3 regions of the Clostridium sp. HMP27 genome follow, and region 3 is predicted to be linked to each of the others. Evidence: riboswitches for the same ligand, from Rfam matches in the RefSeq annotation. Region 3 holds a riboswitch; each other region holds the start of a gene.

Region 1 (5,418 bases), on a different contig from region 3:
AATGGATAGGTTGAGACCTGAGTTGCCCCTGCCTCAAAGGCTGTCTTAAAGTCCCTTTTTAAGCTCTCTTCACATTGTCCTTCTATACCGAAGATAAGATCCACATCTATTGTTTTAAAGCCTATGCAAGCTGCCATCCTAACTTTTTCAGCGCCATTAATGTATTCCCTTCCTAAAGTCTTTAAGGATTCTTTATCGAAGGATTGAATCCCTATACTTACCATGTCAAAACCGATATTTTTAAGCTTTAAAAGATCCTCCTCATTGACATCTCTTGGGTGAAGTTCTAAACCTATATTGCAATTTATATCAAAATTACTTCTTAAAGCTATTAAAATATCAGCAAGCTCTTCAAGCATAAGGGCTGGGGACCCTCCACCGAAATACACACTGGTTATTTTGTTCTTTTTCTTATTTAAACTTCCTACAATATTTATCTCTTTTATCAAGGCATCCTTGTATGCTGCTGCTAAAGTCTTATCATACTTTATCTTATTATATGGGCAAAAGGCGCATATTTTAGTACAAAATGGAATATGAACATATATGCCAAGCTCTGGAACATCCATATTAAGTTCATAGTTATTTTCGTTTGTAAAAACAAAAGGCTTAAAAGACTTAGTAAAAAGCAGCCTTAAAAAATTTGTAATCACTATGCCTCACTCCTATACGTATTTTAAGTAAGTTTTTATCATATCAAAAATCACTTTAACATTTCCCCTGCAGAGAAGAGAAAATTCAACAGCAAAGAGGTAGCCACATTTTTCACAAAGACCTTCAATTTCTACACATCTACCGCAGACAAATCTTTTTTTGTTTTCAGATACGATACATTGATAGCATGGTCTGTCCCACTTATTTTGCAGATAATAATCCAAAGCGGAATATAAATTAAATACAGGATAGCCACCTTTTATCATGGATTTAATTGAATCCACAGCTTGTATTTGCTGCTCCCTTGTTAAAGATAAATGCTCTGTGCCTTCATAAGGAGTGTGAAAGTTAAAGGATATTGATTTTAAATTTTTTGTCTCTTTTACCAACTTACATAAAGCTTCAATATCTTTATAATTCATATTGTTCACAGCCATATATACGCAAATATTAGAAAAATCGGCTTTAGAAACATTGCTTAAGATGGTATCAAAGGTATCTCCTCTTATTAAATTATGATTTTCTTTCATTCCATCAAGGCTTAAAAATATTACATCGGCTTCAGGTATATCCAAATCAATAGTACCATTGGTCACAATATTAACTATTAAAAAGCCAATTTTCTTCGCTTCTTTAATAAGATCTCGTATTGTCTTATTGACATCCTTCCAAGTTAAAGTTTCACCACCACAGAAAAAAAGTATCCTTATGCCTTCATCATAAAGCTTGTTCATTTCCTCTACTATATCTTCATATGGATACATAATCTTATTTATATTATTAACCGCACAGTGCTTGCAGCTTAAATTACAATAATCTGTAAGTATTATAGTTCCCAAGATTGGTTTTCTCATTTTAAACAATATGGTTTTCATTCCAAAGACACTTAAACTTATAAAATCCTTTATTTTCAAAACATATCCCCCATTTAAATTAATAAACAACTATATATTTAATTAATTCTCAGTAGTAATTATACACCCATAGTGTAATTTTACACTCCAATATATAATTAGTCAATTGAAAAATTGTAAAATAAATCCAAGATGAGATTATTCATAAAAATTCTAATTCGGAACCAACATACAATACATAAAATAAAAAACACCAGAAACTTGTCCGATGTTTTCTAATAATTATAACCTTAATATCCCTTTTAATATACCATACATTCCAAGCACAGATATTATAACACCAATAACCTTATTTATCATATAAAACGTTTCAATCTTAAAATTTCTTTTAGAGTTATTAACAAATTTAGAAGTTATAAGCCAAAAGAGTATCGAACCAATAAATATAGAAATCACAAGTATGAGGTTATGTATCGGCTGTCCATTTTCTAATTTTGTTTCCATTTTAGTAAATATGGTTAGAAAAATTAAAAAAGTCATTGGATTCGATAATCCTAGTAGAAAATTTGAAAGTGCTGGGTGTATTATTTCTCTTTTCTCTTCTTCTTCTATTTCTTTGCTCTTTATGGCATTAATAAAAATATTTATTCCAACAATTAAAAAAAGTACACCTGTTATTTGGGTAATTTGATGCTTACGTTTAACTATAAAATCATCCACAAAACTAATTCCAAATATTGCAGCTGAAGAATAAATCAAATCAGATACAGCTGCACCTACTCCCGAAAAAAAGCCGACTTTCCAACCTCGGTTTATAGTTCTCTGTAGAGCTATAATTCCAAGAGGTCCTATCGGAAATACAACAATCATTCCAATAATGATTCCTTTTATAATAATCATCATATTTAAAAATTCTCCCACCCAATTATCTTAAATTGATTATAAATTTATATTTCTAGTTGCACAGTATCTTAAAATAATTATATTATGATATATATTCACATTAAAAGAGGTAAGAACATTTTTGATAATCCTAAAAAAATAAAAAATCCAAAAACATCCGTTGCCGTTGTTAAAAATATAGCTGAAGCTAGCGCTGGATCTATATTAAATACCTTTAGCAGTAAGGGTATTAAAAATCCAAAAAATCCTGCTATCATTAGATTTCCAATCATGGCGGCAAAAATAATTAATCCAAGATAAGGGTTATTATACTTCATATAAAGTATAATACCTGTTAAAATCCCCGTAGCTGCACCATTTATTACCCCTAGAGTAACTTCTTTAAATACCAACTTCCAATTCTTTTTAAGGCTGAGTTCTCCAAGGGCAATACCTCTAATCGCAACAGATAAGGTTTGAGTACCTGCATTTCCTCCCATGCCAGCAACAATAGGCATAGCCGCAGCTAAAGCTACTACCTGGGCTATAACGTCTTCGAACAGACCTACGGTAAATGATGCTAAGAAAGCGGTTCCCAAGTTTATAAATAGCCAAGGCAGCCTCTTTGTAATAGAAGTTTTAAGTGTACTATTTGCTCTCTCTTCCTTACTTACACCACCTAACCTTAACATATCCTCTGTTTGTTCTTCAACAATAACATCAATTATATCATCTACTGTAATAATTCCTAAAAGACAGTTATTATGATTAATAACTGGAATAGCCTTCAAATCATATTTGGAAACAAGCAAAGATACCTTTTCTTGGTCAACTTCAGGGGTAACATAAATTACATTATCCTCCATAATATCAATTAATCTTTTATCTTCAGATGCCAATAATATATCTCGTAAGTCTGCTGTTCCAATCAACTTTTTGTTTTTATCTAGTACAAATATAATTTCGATTACTTCTGTTTCAGGACCAATTTCTCTAATTTTTTTCAAGGCTTCTTCTATGGTTAAATCGCTTTTTAGTGCAATATATTCAGTTGTCATAATACCACCAGCACTATCTTCGTCATATCCTAGCAGTTCTTGGAGCTGTTTAGTATCATTTTTCTTCATCATTTTCAGCAAACTTTTTCTAGTTTTAATTGGAAGGTTTCCTAAAATATCTGCAATATCGTCATTGGACATATAAGAAAATAAATCTATTATATCTTGAAAATCAAGCAGTTTAATAATTCTAACTTGTAATTGATGGCTGGATTGCTCTATAATTTGAGCCATCAGCTCATTATGCATTAATTCGTAAAATCTTAACAAACTTTCATCGCTAAAATCTTCTAAAAGCAGTGCAATATCTATAGGATACATATTATCAATAATTTCATATATTTTATTCTTATCATTCTGTAATAAGCTATTTATCAATTCACTTTGCTTTTCTTGAAACATATTTCTTCACCTCGTGGAGTTTTAGTCGTATTTATATTAAATTTGAATTTCTTAAAATATGATCTCCTGGTGAAGAGATATTAGTACAAATAATTACGTTAAGTAAGAAGAATAGAAGATAAACTCTACATAACTAAATGCATTATTAATCTCTCCATCCATACTACTATCGCCATCTTCCATTCTTCCCACCTCCTAAAACAAAAAACCTCCATCACAACTTGAATATGATGAAGGTATTATCTACAATACTTTCTCGTTCAAGTTTTAGCTCTACCAGGCAGTGAAATTGCATTAGATCAAGCCTTCTTTGTTCGGCAAAATCTGTTGACCAGTGCAGAATGTTTCCATTCTTTTACGGCAGCAACCCATATCCTTATAGTAGCCTCACCTACCGAGGATTATTTAATTTTAATAAAAGTATATTCTTTTTATATATCAATGTCAACGTTTTAAAAATTATAATCAGATTGGATTTTGTTACAAAATCCAATTTTTATAATAAACAATATTATTTCGTATTGTAAACGAATTACATGAATGATTATTTAGCTAAAATTGCAATTTTTCAGAAAATTACCTCTTTGTCAATGTAAAATAAAAGTGCTAAAATATAGAAAACAAGCAGTTAAAGAGCTTGATTCTATTGAGTTTTTAGTATCGCCAGTACAAAATTACCATATAAAAAATAACTGTAAACAAAAGGCCTACCCCTGAATATATATGAAATATAGAAACTAAATTCATTCAATATTCTAATTGAAATAATAAGCCAACACCTTGGCTATAAGGAGGTTTTGAGATGATGAATGATATGGTAAAATCCAATTACAATTATTACCCTCAAGATGTATCTATGGGGAATCTCTACAAGGATGTCTTTCCTTATTTTAAAATTCCGAAGGTAAGTTTCAATAACTCACAAGTGCCTATGGATTTACCAGAAGACATATGGATTACGGATACTACCTTTAGAGACGGGCAGCAATCAATGCCTCCATATACTGCAGAACAGATGGTGCGAATTTTCGATTATCTTCACGACCTAGATAATAACTCAGGAGTAATTAAGCAGACAGAATTCTTTTTATATACAGAAAAAGATAGAAGGTCTGCACAAACTTGCATTGAAAGAGGATATGAATTCCCAGAGGTTACATCCTGGATAAGAGCCGATAAAGATGATATTAAATTAGTAAAGGAAATGGACATTAAAGAAACTGGAATCCTTATGTCCTGCTCTGATTATCATATATTTAAAAAATTAAATAAAACAAGGGAAGAAACTATGGATATGTACCTATCTGTAGTCATAGAAGCACTAAATCATGGTATTCGTCCTAGATGCCATTTAGAGGATATAACTATGGCTGATTTTTATGGATTTGTGTTGCCACTAGTGGATAAATTAATGGGTTTTTCAAAGGAAACTGATATTCCTATAAAGATAAGAGTTTGCGACACCTTAGGACTTGGTGTCTCATATAATAAAGCTTCACTTCCAAGAAGCGTACAGGGACTTATTCATGGTCTTAGATATTATTGTAATGTTCCATCAGAAATGATAG
Region 2 (5,418 bases), on a different contig from region 3:
CTATTTTAATATAGCAAAACAAAGAAAGTAAGAGGTGGATATAATGGGATTAAAGATAAGAAGACAAGATTTTAACAATATTATCAAAAGTTTATCAAAAGAGTATAAAGTTTACGCACCAGTAACCTTAGTTGGTAAAGGAAACTTTTCAGATACAGATTCTATAAGATATGAAGAAGTTAAAGATGGAAAAAATATAAATTTAGTAGATAAATCACATTTTTCATATAAGGAAGTTATACTTCCAACAACTCAAACATTATTTTACTTTACTGAAGATCAGTGGATGGAACCTAAAATAGATGATAAAAAGATATTAGTGTTTTTAAGAAGCTGCGATATGCATGGTGTAAAAAGGGTAGATCAAATTTACTTAAAAAATGGAGCAGAAGATCCTTATTATAAGGCATTAAGAGATAAAGTAAAATTTGTTTTAATAGGATGTGAAAATTCCTTTGAAAATTGCTTCTGTACATCCATGGGTACAAATAAGACAACTGATTATGATATGGCAGTAAATGATGGAGGAGAGTACATTGAAATCGATGTAAAAGATAATAATCTTTCAATATACTTTGAGGGAGTAGAAGCAGAAGCTTTAGATGTTACTCCAGCTTATGTAGAAAGTAATGATATAGATGTAAACATTCCAGATGAAAACAACATAGATCTTGGAGAAGTGGCTAAATTACCGTTATGGAATGAATATAACGCAAGATGTATAGCTTGTGGAAAGTGTAACTTTGTTTGCCCAACTTGTACATGTAACTCAATGCAGGATATATTCTACAGAGATAATAAAAATGCAGGAGAAAGAAGAAGAGTTTGGGCATCTTGTCAAGTAGATGGTTACACAACTATGGCAGGTGGACATGGATTTAGACAAGATAAGGGACAAAGAATGAGATTTAAAGTTCTTCATAAAGTTTATGATTTTAATAAGAGATTTGGGTATCATATGTGTGTAGGATGCGGAAGATGTGATGACGCATGCCCACAATATATATCATTCTCAAATTGCGTAAATAAATTAAGTGATGTTCTAGAAGGAGGAAAGGCTAATGAATAATCCATACATTCCTTTTAAATCTGAAATATTAGATATAAAGAAACATACTGACATAGAATATACATTTAGAATGGAGTACAAGGGAGAAGCTAAGGTAAAGCCTGGTCAGTTCTTTGAGGTTTCAATTCCAAAGTACGGTGAAGCTCCAATATCTGTTTGTGGAATAGGCGACGGCTTTGTAGAATTAACTATAAGAAGGGTCGGAGTAGTTACAGATGAAGTACACAAGTATGAAATAGGCCAAAGCTTCTTTATGAGAGGACCTTATGGAAATGGATTTGATGTAGAAAACTATAAAAATAAGGATTTAGTTATAGTTGTAGGTGGAACAGCACTTGCACCTGTTAAGGGAGTTATAGATTATTTTCACAAAAACAGAGAAGAATGTGGAAACTTTAGCTTAATAGCAGGATTTAAAAATGTAGATAGCGTGCTATTTAAAGATGACATAGAAGCATGGAAAAGTAACATAGATGTAACAATTACTGTGGACTCTGCAGAAGAAGGATATAAAGGTAACGTTGGACTTGTTACAAAATATATACCACTTTTAAATTTAAAAGATAAAGAAAATGCTCAGTTTATAGTTGTAGGACCACCTGTAATGATGAAGTTTGCAGTGGCAGAGGTTTTAAAACTTGGAACAGAAGAAAAGAATATCTGGATTTCTCAGGAAAGAAAGATGTGCTGTGGACTTGGAAAATGCGGACATTGTAAAATTGGAGAAACATATATTTGTTTAGATGGCCCTGTATTTAATTATACAGAAGGTAAAAAGCTTATAGATTAGGAGGGAGATTAACTATGGATATAAATACTAAAGCTTTAAAGAAAAACGCCTTTAGAGTAACTAAAGAAAGAAATAAGACAGCTTTAAGAGTGAGAGTACCAGGGGGACATCTTCCTTCAAAGGTTTTACCTGTAATATATGAAATAGCTGAAAAGTACGGAAATGGAAATGTACATGTGACTATTAGACAGGGTTTTGAAATACCAGGAATTGATTTTGATAAGATGGACGAGGTAAATAAATTAATTCAACCTGTAATAGATGAACTTCAGATAAATCAAAATGATAAAGAAAAGGGATATTCAGCTGCAGGTACTAGAAATGTATCAGCTTGCGTAGGAAACAAGGTATGTCCTTTTGCAAATTATGATACTTCAAAGTTTGCAGCAAAAATAGAAAAGGCAATATTCCCAAATGATTATCATGTTAAAATTGCATTAACAGGATGTCCGAATGATTGTATAAAAGCAAGAATGCAGGACTTTGGAATAATGGGTATGACAATGCCTCAGTATGATGCTCACAGATGTATATCCTGCGGTCGTTGCGTAACTAATTGCAAAAAGAGAGTAACAGGAGCTTTAAAACTTGAAAACTTTAAGGTAGAAAGAGATCACGAAAAGTGTTTGGGCTGCGGCGAATGCGTAGTAAAATGCCCAAATAATGCTTGGACAAGAAGTGATGAAAAATATTACAAGCTTGCTATCATGGGTAGAACAGGAAAGAAAAATCCACGTCTTGCAGAGGATTTTATAAAATGGGTAGATGAAGAAAGCATAATAAAAATAATATTAAATACTTATGATTATATTAATGAATATATAGATAAAGATGCTCCAGAAGGAAAAGAGCATATAGGTTACATCGTAGATAGAACAGGTTATGAAGAGTTTAAGAAATGGGCTCTTAAAGATGTAAAATTACCAGAAATTGCAGAAGTTGCAGATAATATTTACTGGAGCGGAATTAAGTACGCTAAATAGGAGAGTGCCACCCACATGACAAGTGGCAAGTTTAATCAACTTGCCACTTGTCATGTGGGTGGCACTTTGATTAAAAAAATTTACTAGAAGCTATGAGAACAATATTTTTTAATTAATTTTAGGGTACACTAATCTTGAGGTGATTGGGATGAAGGTAATTAAAAAAATCATAGCAATTTTAGCTATTTTATTTATATTTCCGGCAAGTATTTATGCAAAGGATTATAACAATATAGAAATTTATGATATAAAAAAAGATCAACTGATAAAAACAGTTCATTCTAATAGTGAAATTGAAAATTTGGTAATAAGCTATCTTCAAGGAATAGATGGAATATATGCAAAGCTTAATCCCATACCAAAAGAAGGATATGCAATTAAAGTTTCTTTAGAATCACCGTTAGTATTACAAAATGAATGGATAAATAATATAGTAGACCAAGCAATTATAGTACTTCCCAAAGAAGAAGGACCTAAGTCATTTTTTATTATTTTTGAAAAAGAAGATAAGTTGATGTGCTTTACGTTTAAGGGAGATGTAGAAGTATTGTTAGAAAAATTACAATTTAAGGTAGTTCAATAAAAATTTTTATATATTATACCAGAATCAATAAATTGATAACTATTTGTAAAAAAATTATAAGATATACATAAACACAGAGGCAAAGGTATCTAATAGCCATTTTAATGATGCACATAAAGGAATATCATCTCATAATATAAAGAGTGTAGAAGTTAGTTTTTTAGTTCAAAAAATAAATCCTACAGAAAGTACAGTAGGAAATATTGATTAAATAATATTGACAAGTGCTATAAAAAGAATTATTTTAAATAAGGTATAAATTAATCTTTTAACTTAATAGTATATTGTTAGGTGAGGCTCCTATATTAGATATATGCTACTGCCCAAAAATATCGAAAGATGCCAATGGGTCAACAGGTACTGCCGAATTAAGGTTTTACTTAATGTAGCTGGAACTATTCCAAAGCTGTATAGTGCTAAAGCTCAACGAAGGATATAGTTTTCTAGTTGTTGTTTTATAGAGCCTTTTTTGAGGCTCTTTTTATTTTTTATCAGGAGGTGAAATTAATGGAGACAGACCCTAGTTATTTATGGACAAGTAGAATACAACTATTAAAAATTAATAAGTGCAGAGAAGTTCTGCCTCCATTAGTGGAAGTAAAAGAATGTTCTCTCACAAAATAGGGAGGGCAATTTTATGAAGAAAAAGAATAAACTTTTATTTATACTAAGTATTATAGGACCAGGACTTATAACTGTTAATGCTGGTAATGATGCAGGTGGCATAGCCACTTATGCAACTGTAGGTGCTTCCTACGGCTATAAAATGCTATGGGGACTTTTACTAATAACCTTTAGCTTAGCTGTAATTCAAGAAATGAACGCTAGAATGGCTGTAGTTACGGGAAAGGGACTATCAGATTTAATAAGAGAAAATTATGGTGTGCGATGGTCATTATTCGCAATGAGTGTATTATTTATAGCTAACTTTGGAGTATGCGTTGGAGATTTTGCTGGAATTGCTGCAAGTATAGAGCTATTTGGCATCAGCAAATACATTACTGTGCCTATTATGGCAGTTTTAGTATGGTTACTCATAACAAAAGGTTCCTATAAGAAAACAGAAAAGGTTTTTTTAGCATTTACATTTATATTTTTTACTTATATTATAACATGTATAAGGGCTCATCCGAACTGGAGAGAGGTTATGAAAGCAACAGGGACACCTACAATAGATTTTAGTAAAGATTACATTTTAACATTTATAGGAATGATAGGAACAACAATAACACCATATATGCAATTCTTCCTTCAATCCTCAGTGGCAGATAAGGGCATTAGCATAAAGGAATATAAGTACGAAAAATTAGACGTATATTTAGGTGCTCTTTGGGGAGACTTAGTGTCATTTTTCATAATTGTTTGTACAGCGGTAACTCTATATAAGGCTGGTATTAAAATAGATAGTGCAGAGCAAGCTGCTATGGCTCTAAAACCTATTGCGGGTAATTATGCTACAATACTTTTTGCCCTTGGATTATTTGGTGCTTCAGTATTAGCTACAATGGTAATTCCATTATCAACTACCTATGCTATTTGTGAAGCATTTGGACTTGAAAGCGGATTAGATAATTCTTTTAGAGAAGCAAGGGCTTTTTACGGTATATTTACGTTCATGATTATATTTAGCTCTTCTTTAGTACTAATACCTAGATTGTCTCTTGTAGGCATCATGCTCGTTACTCAACAAATTGCAGGTATGTTGTGTCCAGTAATTCTTATATTCATGATATTGTTAGTAAATAATAATGAGATTATGAAGGAATATACAAATAATAAGCTTCAAAATATAATAGTATATATAACAGTAATATTTATTATTACTTTATCTACGGTACTATTTATATATCCGGTATTAGAGAAGTTAATAATATTATGGAGGTAAATTTAGATAGGACGTTATAAACTAATATTAGAATTGTCTAATATGCATAAAGTTATATATTTTTTAAGAGCCTCCTATATCATAGTAGGCTCTTTTTATTCTAATTAT
Region 3 (5,418 bases):
GCTGCACATCTTGATTATTGGTAGTATTTGTTGGTGGTTTTGGATCATTTCCATTGCTGCCCTGTGATGATGTGTTACTTTGTGAAGTTATATATATACCTAGAGCCTTTAAAGTAGCATCACCTACCACTCCATCAACCTTAAGCCCATTCTTTTCTTGAAACTTCTTAACCGCAGTATAGGTTCCATATCCATATATTCCATCTACTGTACCATCATAATACTGCCAATTTTTTAACTTTTGTTGAATTTGGGAAACTCTATCTCCTTTTGAACCATAATAATATGTAATTACATCTAATGCCTTATTATAAGGTGTGAAATAGATGTATATACTGAAATATGCTATAAGTCCTACCATCATATAAAGTACAATTTTTCTGAAGCTTAAGCACTTCCTCATTACTGCGTCCTCCTTAAAAATTGTGTATATAAATATATTTTCTGCATATTTCCAAAAAAAATACTCATTAAATAGAAAAAAGCAGGCTTAATTTAGCCTGCTTTTTTAAACTTCTTTCTCCAAGTAGGAGCAAATATATCTTCTATTATATCGCTTATTATTATAATTCCACAAAGTTTTTCTTCCTCATCTACTACAGGTAATGCAAGCAAGTCATATTTTATAGACAATTCAACTGCTTCATTAATACTTTCACTATCCTTTATTTTAGCAAAGTCATTAACCATTATATCCGTAAGTTTCCCATCAAGGGGGGAAAGTATTAAATCTGTTAAGGAAACTGCTCCTTTTAACTTTTCATCTTTATCTATAATATATATATAATGCATAACTTCATGATCCGGCTTCATTTCCCTTAAAATTTCTATAGTTTCCTGAACAGTAATATCTATGTTAAACGCTATGAAATCCTTATTCATTATACTTCCTGCAGTTTCATCTTCATAGGTCATGAGTTCCCTGACTTCATCTGCATCTTCCTTTTCTAATGTCAAAAGTATCTTTTCTGCTGTTTCTTCATCTACCTCATCTAAAAGATCTGCAATTTCATCATTTGGCATACTATCTAGTACCTCAGCTCTTTTTGTTTGACTCAAATTTTCTAAGATATTAGCCTGAATCTCTGGTTCAATTTCTTCTAATATATTTGCAGCTAAGCCTTCATCAAAACTTTCAAAAACCAAGCTTCTATACTTTGTGTCCATTTCTTCTAAGATATCTGCTAAATCTGCAGGATGAAGCTTTGATAGTTTTTTATATGGTACTGATAGCTTAAGGTTATTATTTATCATCTCTAGGGACTCCACATTATCCCACATAATAATACTATCTCCGGGCCTCCTATGAAAAAAATTATATGCTTTTTTTGCAATTACCTCCATATTAAGCCTTCTAGCTAGCGCAAGTATTCCTGTGTCTACTGCAATTACCCTATATTCACCTGCAATTTCTGCCATTCTAAGGTCATTAACTCTTACTACCTTTTTCCCATTTATATCTACTATCTGCTTATCTAAAAGATGCCTAGATAAGAGATACGAGTATGCTCTAGGAATTATTTCTCTGGCACCCTTTACTTTGGTTATCATTTTGCCATGATCATCTTCAATAAACTGAATTAATTTAAACTCATAATTGAAGATCTCCCCATCCTTTTTAATTTTATAGCCGATTGCCCTTGGCATACCATCTTCTGTGGTAACATAAATGTCCCATAGCTTCCCAATGTTATCTCCAAATTCATCATATACTTTTCTATAGAGAATTTTACTCAAGAAGAAACTTTCTACCCTTTTCATAATATTCCTCCTTCCTATGCAGAGGAATACCGTATTAGTATAAAGAGCCCTTCTTAAATCACCTTATAATATAGAAGCACGCCTCTGCATAGCACATATTAAATTCTTTTAAGTTTGTCCGACCACTACGAGGGCCACTTTCCATTTAAATTCACCACCTGATTACTTAATCAAAAAACAAAAAGAGCGCAAAGGCTCCCTAAAACAAACAAAAATAATTTTCGTTGAGTTTTAGCACTATATAGCATGAGGACAAAGTCCAGCTACGTTAAATAAAACCTTAATTCGGTAGTACTTGTTGACCCATTGGCATCTCTCGATGTTTCCGGGCAGCAGCGTATCTCTATATAGGAGCCTCACCTAACCTTAAATTTTAAATTTTATTATACTATTATTATATTACTAAATAAAGAATTTGCAACCATAAAATTTGATATTTCTTTAAATCTCCTTAATAAATAGCTTCACATACATTTGGATTAAAAAATCTACAGTTTTTATCTATTATTTACTGTTTCCTATGAATTATGTACTCAATTTATTAAGAAAATATACTTTTTTACAAATAATTCATTAGAATTCTTACCCCTTGTAAATTTCTAGATATTTCTTAAAATATGTTTACTACCTAACAAAATAGATTATAATAGTATAATTAGAAGGCTTTATAATATGTACACAATAAACTATAAAATTAGAATAGGAGTTTATTATAAATATGAATTTAAATAAAAATTTTTTACCTGTAAATAAACAGGATTTAAAACAACGAGGCATAAGTCAGCTTGACTTTGTACTTATAACAGGCGACGCTTATGTTGACCACCCATCCTTTGGCTCTGCTATAATAAGTAGAGTCTTAGAAAGCCAGGGATATACGGTAGGCATAATCGCTCAACCTGACTGGAAAAGCGCTGAGAGTTTTAAAGCTTTAGGAAAACCTAAATATGCCTTTTTAATAAATTCAGGGAATATCGATTCCATGGTTAATCATTATACTGTTTCTAAAAAAAGACGCCATGATGATTTATATTCTCCAGGCGGCAAATCAGGCTATAGGCCAGACAGGGCTGTAATAGTATACTCCAATCGTGCTCGTGAAGCATACAAGGATGTTCCTATTATAATAGGAGGAATCGAAGGTAGCCTTAGAAGATTTGCACATTATGATTATTGGGATGATAAAATACGAAGAAGCATTTTATTAGATTCTAAAGCTGATTTATTAATATACGGCATGGGAGAAAAAATCATTATTCAAGTTGCAGATCTTTTAAAATACGGAATGGATATATCTAAAATAAATAATGTTTTAGGTACTGTATATTCTACAAAAGATATAAGTTATTTAAATGACTTTGTGGAAATCCCTTCATTTGAAGAGTGCGTAGAAGATAAAAAATCCTATGCCGAGAGCTTTAAGCTTTCGTACTATGAACAAGATGCCATTCGAGGAAAAACTGTAGTACAAAAACACGGCGATCAATATATAGTTCAAAATCCACCGCAAGTTCCTTTGACAGAAAGGGAAATGGATGAGGTTTATAACCTTCCATTTACCAGAACCTATCATCCAATGTATGAAAAAGATGGTGGAATTCCTGCCATAACAGAAGTTAAGTTTTCCATTACAAGTCATAGAGGATGCTTTGGTTCTTGCTCATTTTGTGCTTTAACCTTTCATCAAGGAAGGGTTATTCAAAACAGAAGCCAAGACTCTATAGTAGATGAAGCAACACTTTTAACTACTCTTCCTGACTTTAAAGGTTATATTCATGATATAGGTGGCCCTACAGCTAATTTTAGACACAGAGCTTGCAAAATTCAAGAAACTAAAGGTACTTGTAAAGATAGACAATGTATGTTTCCAACTCCGTGCAAAAATTTAATTGTAGATCATAGTGAATATCTAGGTCTTTTAAGAAGAGTAAGATCTCTACCCAATGTTAAAAAGGTGTTCATTCGTTCAGGTATTAGATTTGATTATTTAATGCTTGATAAAAAGGATGATTTTTTTAAAGACTTATGTAAACATCATGTAAGCGGGCAGCTAAAGGTTGCTCCTGAACATATAAGTAACAAAGTATTAAAATATATGGGAAAACCTAATAATGATGTATACGAAAAGTTTATAAATAAATATAAATCTATAAATAAAAATTTAGATAAAAAACAATATTTGGTCCCTTACCTGATGTCTAGCCATCCTGGTAGTGACTTAAATGCAGCAGTTGAACTTTCACAATATATAAAGCAAATGGGATACATTCCTGAGCAAGTGCAGGATTTTTACCCTACCCCTGGCAGTCTCTCAACTACTATATATTATACTGGAATAAATCCCCTCACAGGAGAAAAAGTATATACGCCTAAAACTCAAAAGGAAAAAAATATGCAAAGGGCTTTGCTTCAATTTAAAATACCTAAAAATTATAATACAGTTAAAGATGCCCTTATAGCATGCAATCGTGAAGACCTTATTGGAAAAGGCGCTCATTGCCTTATTGGAGATAAAGAGCCTAAAAACTCATCAAATAAACAGAATAGCAAAAATAAGAAATCAAAAAAACGCTAAAAATAAATGGATGCAGAATTTTTATTCTGTATCCATTTTATTATTTTAATCTTGCCCTTATAAGTCCAGGTCTTTTTAAGCTATGTTTTTCTTGATTTATATCAATGCCAAGCATTTGAATGCCTTCTTTTATACATTCAATTGTAAGAGGAAAATCTGGCCCTCTTTCTCCATCTATATCTGTAACAATATTTTCTTCTGTTTCTACCTGTAAATTACCTGTCTTAAAATACAATATACTTGTAGTATCTTCTAAGTGATCCCCTCTTATCATTTTTATAAACAGAGGTATCATATCTCTAATAGTTGCTGCCTTAATTATAATAACATCTAATAGGCCATCGTCCGTCTGAGCTTTATATGCTAATTTTAAATTTCCAGCTGTTTGTCCATTGAACACTAACATTAAATACATATCACCATCATAAGTTATTTCTTCCGAGGTTACTTTAACCCTTAGCTTTCTAAAATTAGGTATTTGTTCTATCCCTTTTACATAGTAAGCGAGCTTACCTAAGCTATTTTTTAAATTCACATCTGTTTTTTGAGATATATCTGTAAATAAACCCGTACTTGCTACATTCAAAAAATACTTATCATTAACTTTCCCTAAATCTACACCCTTAGGTTTACTATTTAAAATTTGAATGCAAGCTTCTTCTACATCTTGAGGTATGCCTAAATACTTAGCAAAATCATTTGCAGTTCCCACGGGAAGTATACCAATAGGTTTATTTATATTCAAGTTCCTCATATGATTCACTACATTATCTAAGGTTCCATCTCCTCCAGCAACCAATATGTAACTAAAACTCTCGTCTATATCATCAAAAGCTTTAGATAAATCATAGTCCATACTTATTCTATAAGGGACTATAGAATAGTTATATCTTTGATGTATTTTTACAATACTATCTAGATCAGAAATTATTGAATTTTCACCTGAATAAGGATTATAAATAAATTTTACTTTTTTCATACTAGATCTCCTATTTTTTTAAATAACCCATACAGAATTATAAGATGTTTCCTTAATTATTATAGTATATATTTACCAAACCCACAAGATACACAAAGCTTGT

The links. A riboswitch is a leader RNA that binds a small molecule or an ion and turns the genes downstream of it on or off. The one in region 3 is predicted to bind magnesium.
Region 1: it holds a riboswitch for magnesium, as region 3 does, so the genes downstream of both, mgtE (magnesium transporter) here and DP68_RS00730 (CBS domain-containing protein) in region 3, are expected to answer to the same signal.
Region 2: it holds a riboswitch for magnesium, as region 3 does, so the genes downstream of both, DP68_RS07270 (Nramp family divalent metal transporter) here and DP68_RS00730 (CBS domain-containing protein) in region 3, are expected to answer to the same signal.

The regions. Positions count from the first base shown of each region.
Region 1 is NZ_JMFY01000056.1:4,632-10,049, reverse strand. Features, by position in the region: gene DP68_RS17850 (radical SAM protein) at 1-653, opposite strand, end outside; gene DP68_RS17845 (radical SAM protein) at 666-1,568, opposite strand; gene DP68_RS17840 (LysE family transporter) at 1,791-2,411, opposite strand; gene mgtE (magnesium transporter) at 2,507-3,850, opposite strand; M-box (ykoK) riboswitch at 4,095-4,256, opposite strand; partial or broken gene DP68_RS17830 (2-isopropylmalate synthase) at 4,653-5,418, shown strand, end outside.
Region 2 is NZ_JMFY01000015.1:3,537-8,954, forward strand. Features, by position in the region: gene DP68_RS07245 (formate/nitrite transporter family protein) at 1-31, shown strand, start outside; gene asrA (anaerobic sulfite reductase subunit AsrA) at 44-1,069, shown strand; gene asrB (anaerobic sulfite reductase subunit AsrB) at 1,062-1,859, shown strand; gene asrC (sulfite reductase subunit C) at 1,874-2,842, shown strand; gene DP68_RS07265 (hypothetical protein) at 2,991-3,425, shown strand; M-box (ykoK) riboswitch at 3,702-3,867, shown strand; gene DP68_RS07270 (Nramp family divalent metal transporter) at 4,063-5,310, shown strand.
Region 3 is NZ_JMFY01000001.1:147,719-153,136, reverse strand. Features, by position in the region: gene sleB (spore cortex-lytic enzyme) at 1-403, opposite strand, end outside; gene DP68_RS00730 (CBS domain-containing protein) at 496-1,761, opposite strand; M-box (ykoK) riboswitch at 1,971-2,136, opposite strand; gene DP68_RS00725 (YgiQ family radical SAM protein) at 2,480-4,336, shown strand; gene DP68_RS00720 (YegS/Rv2252/BmrU family lipid kinase) at 4,377-5,315, opposite strand.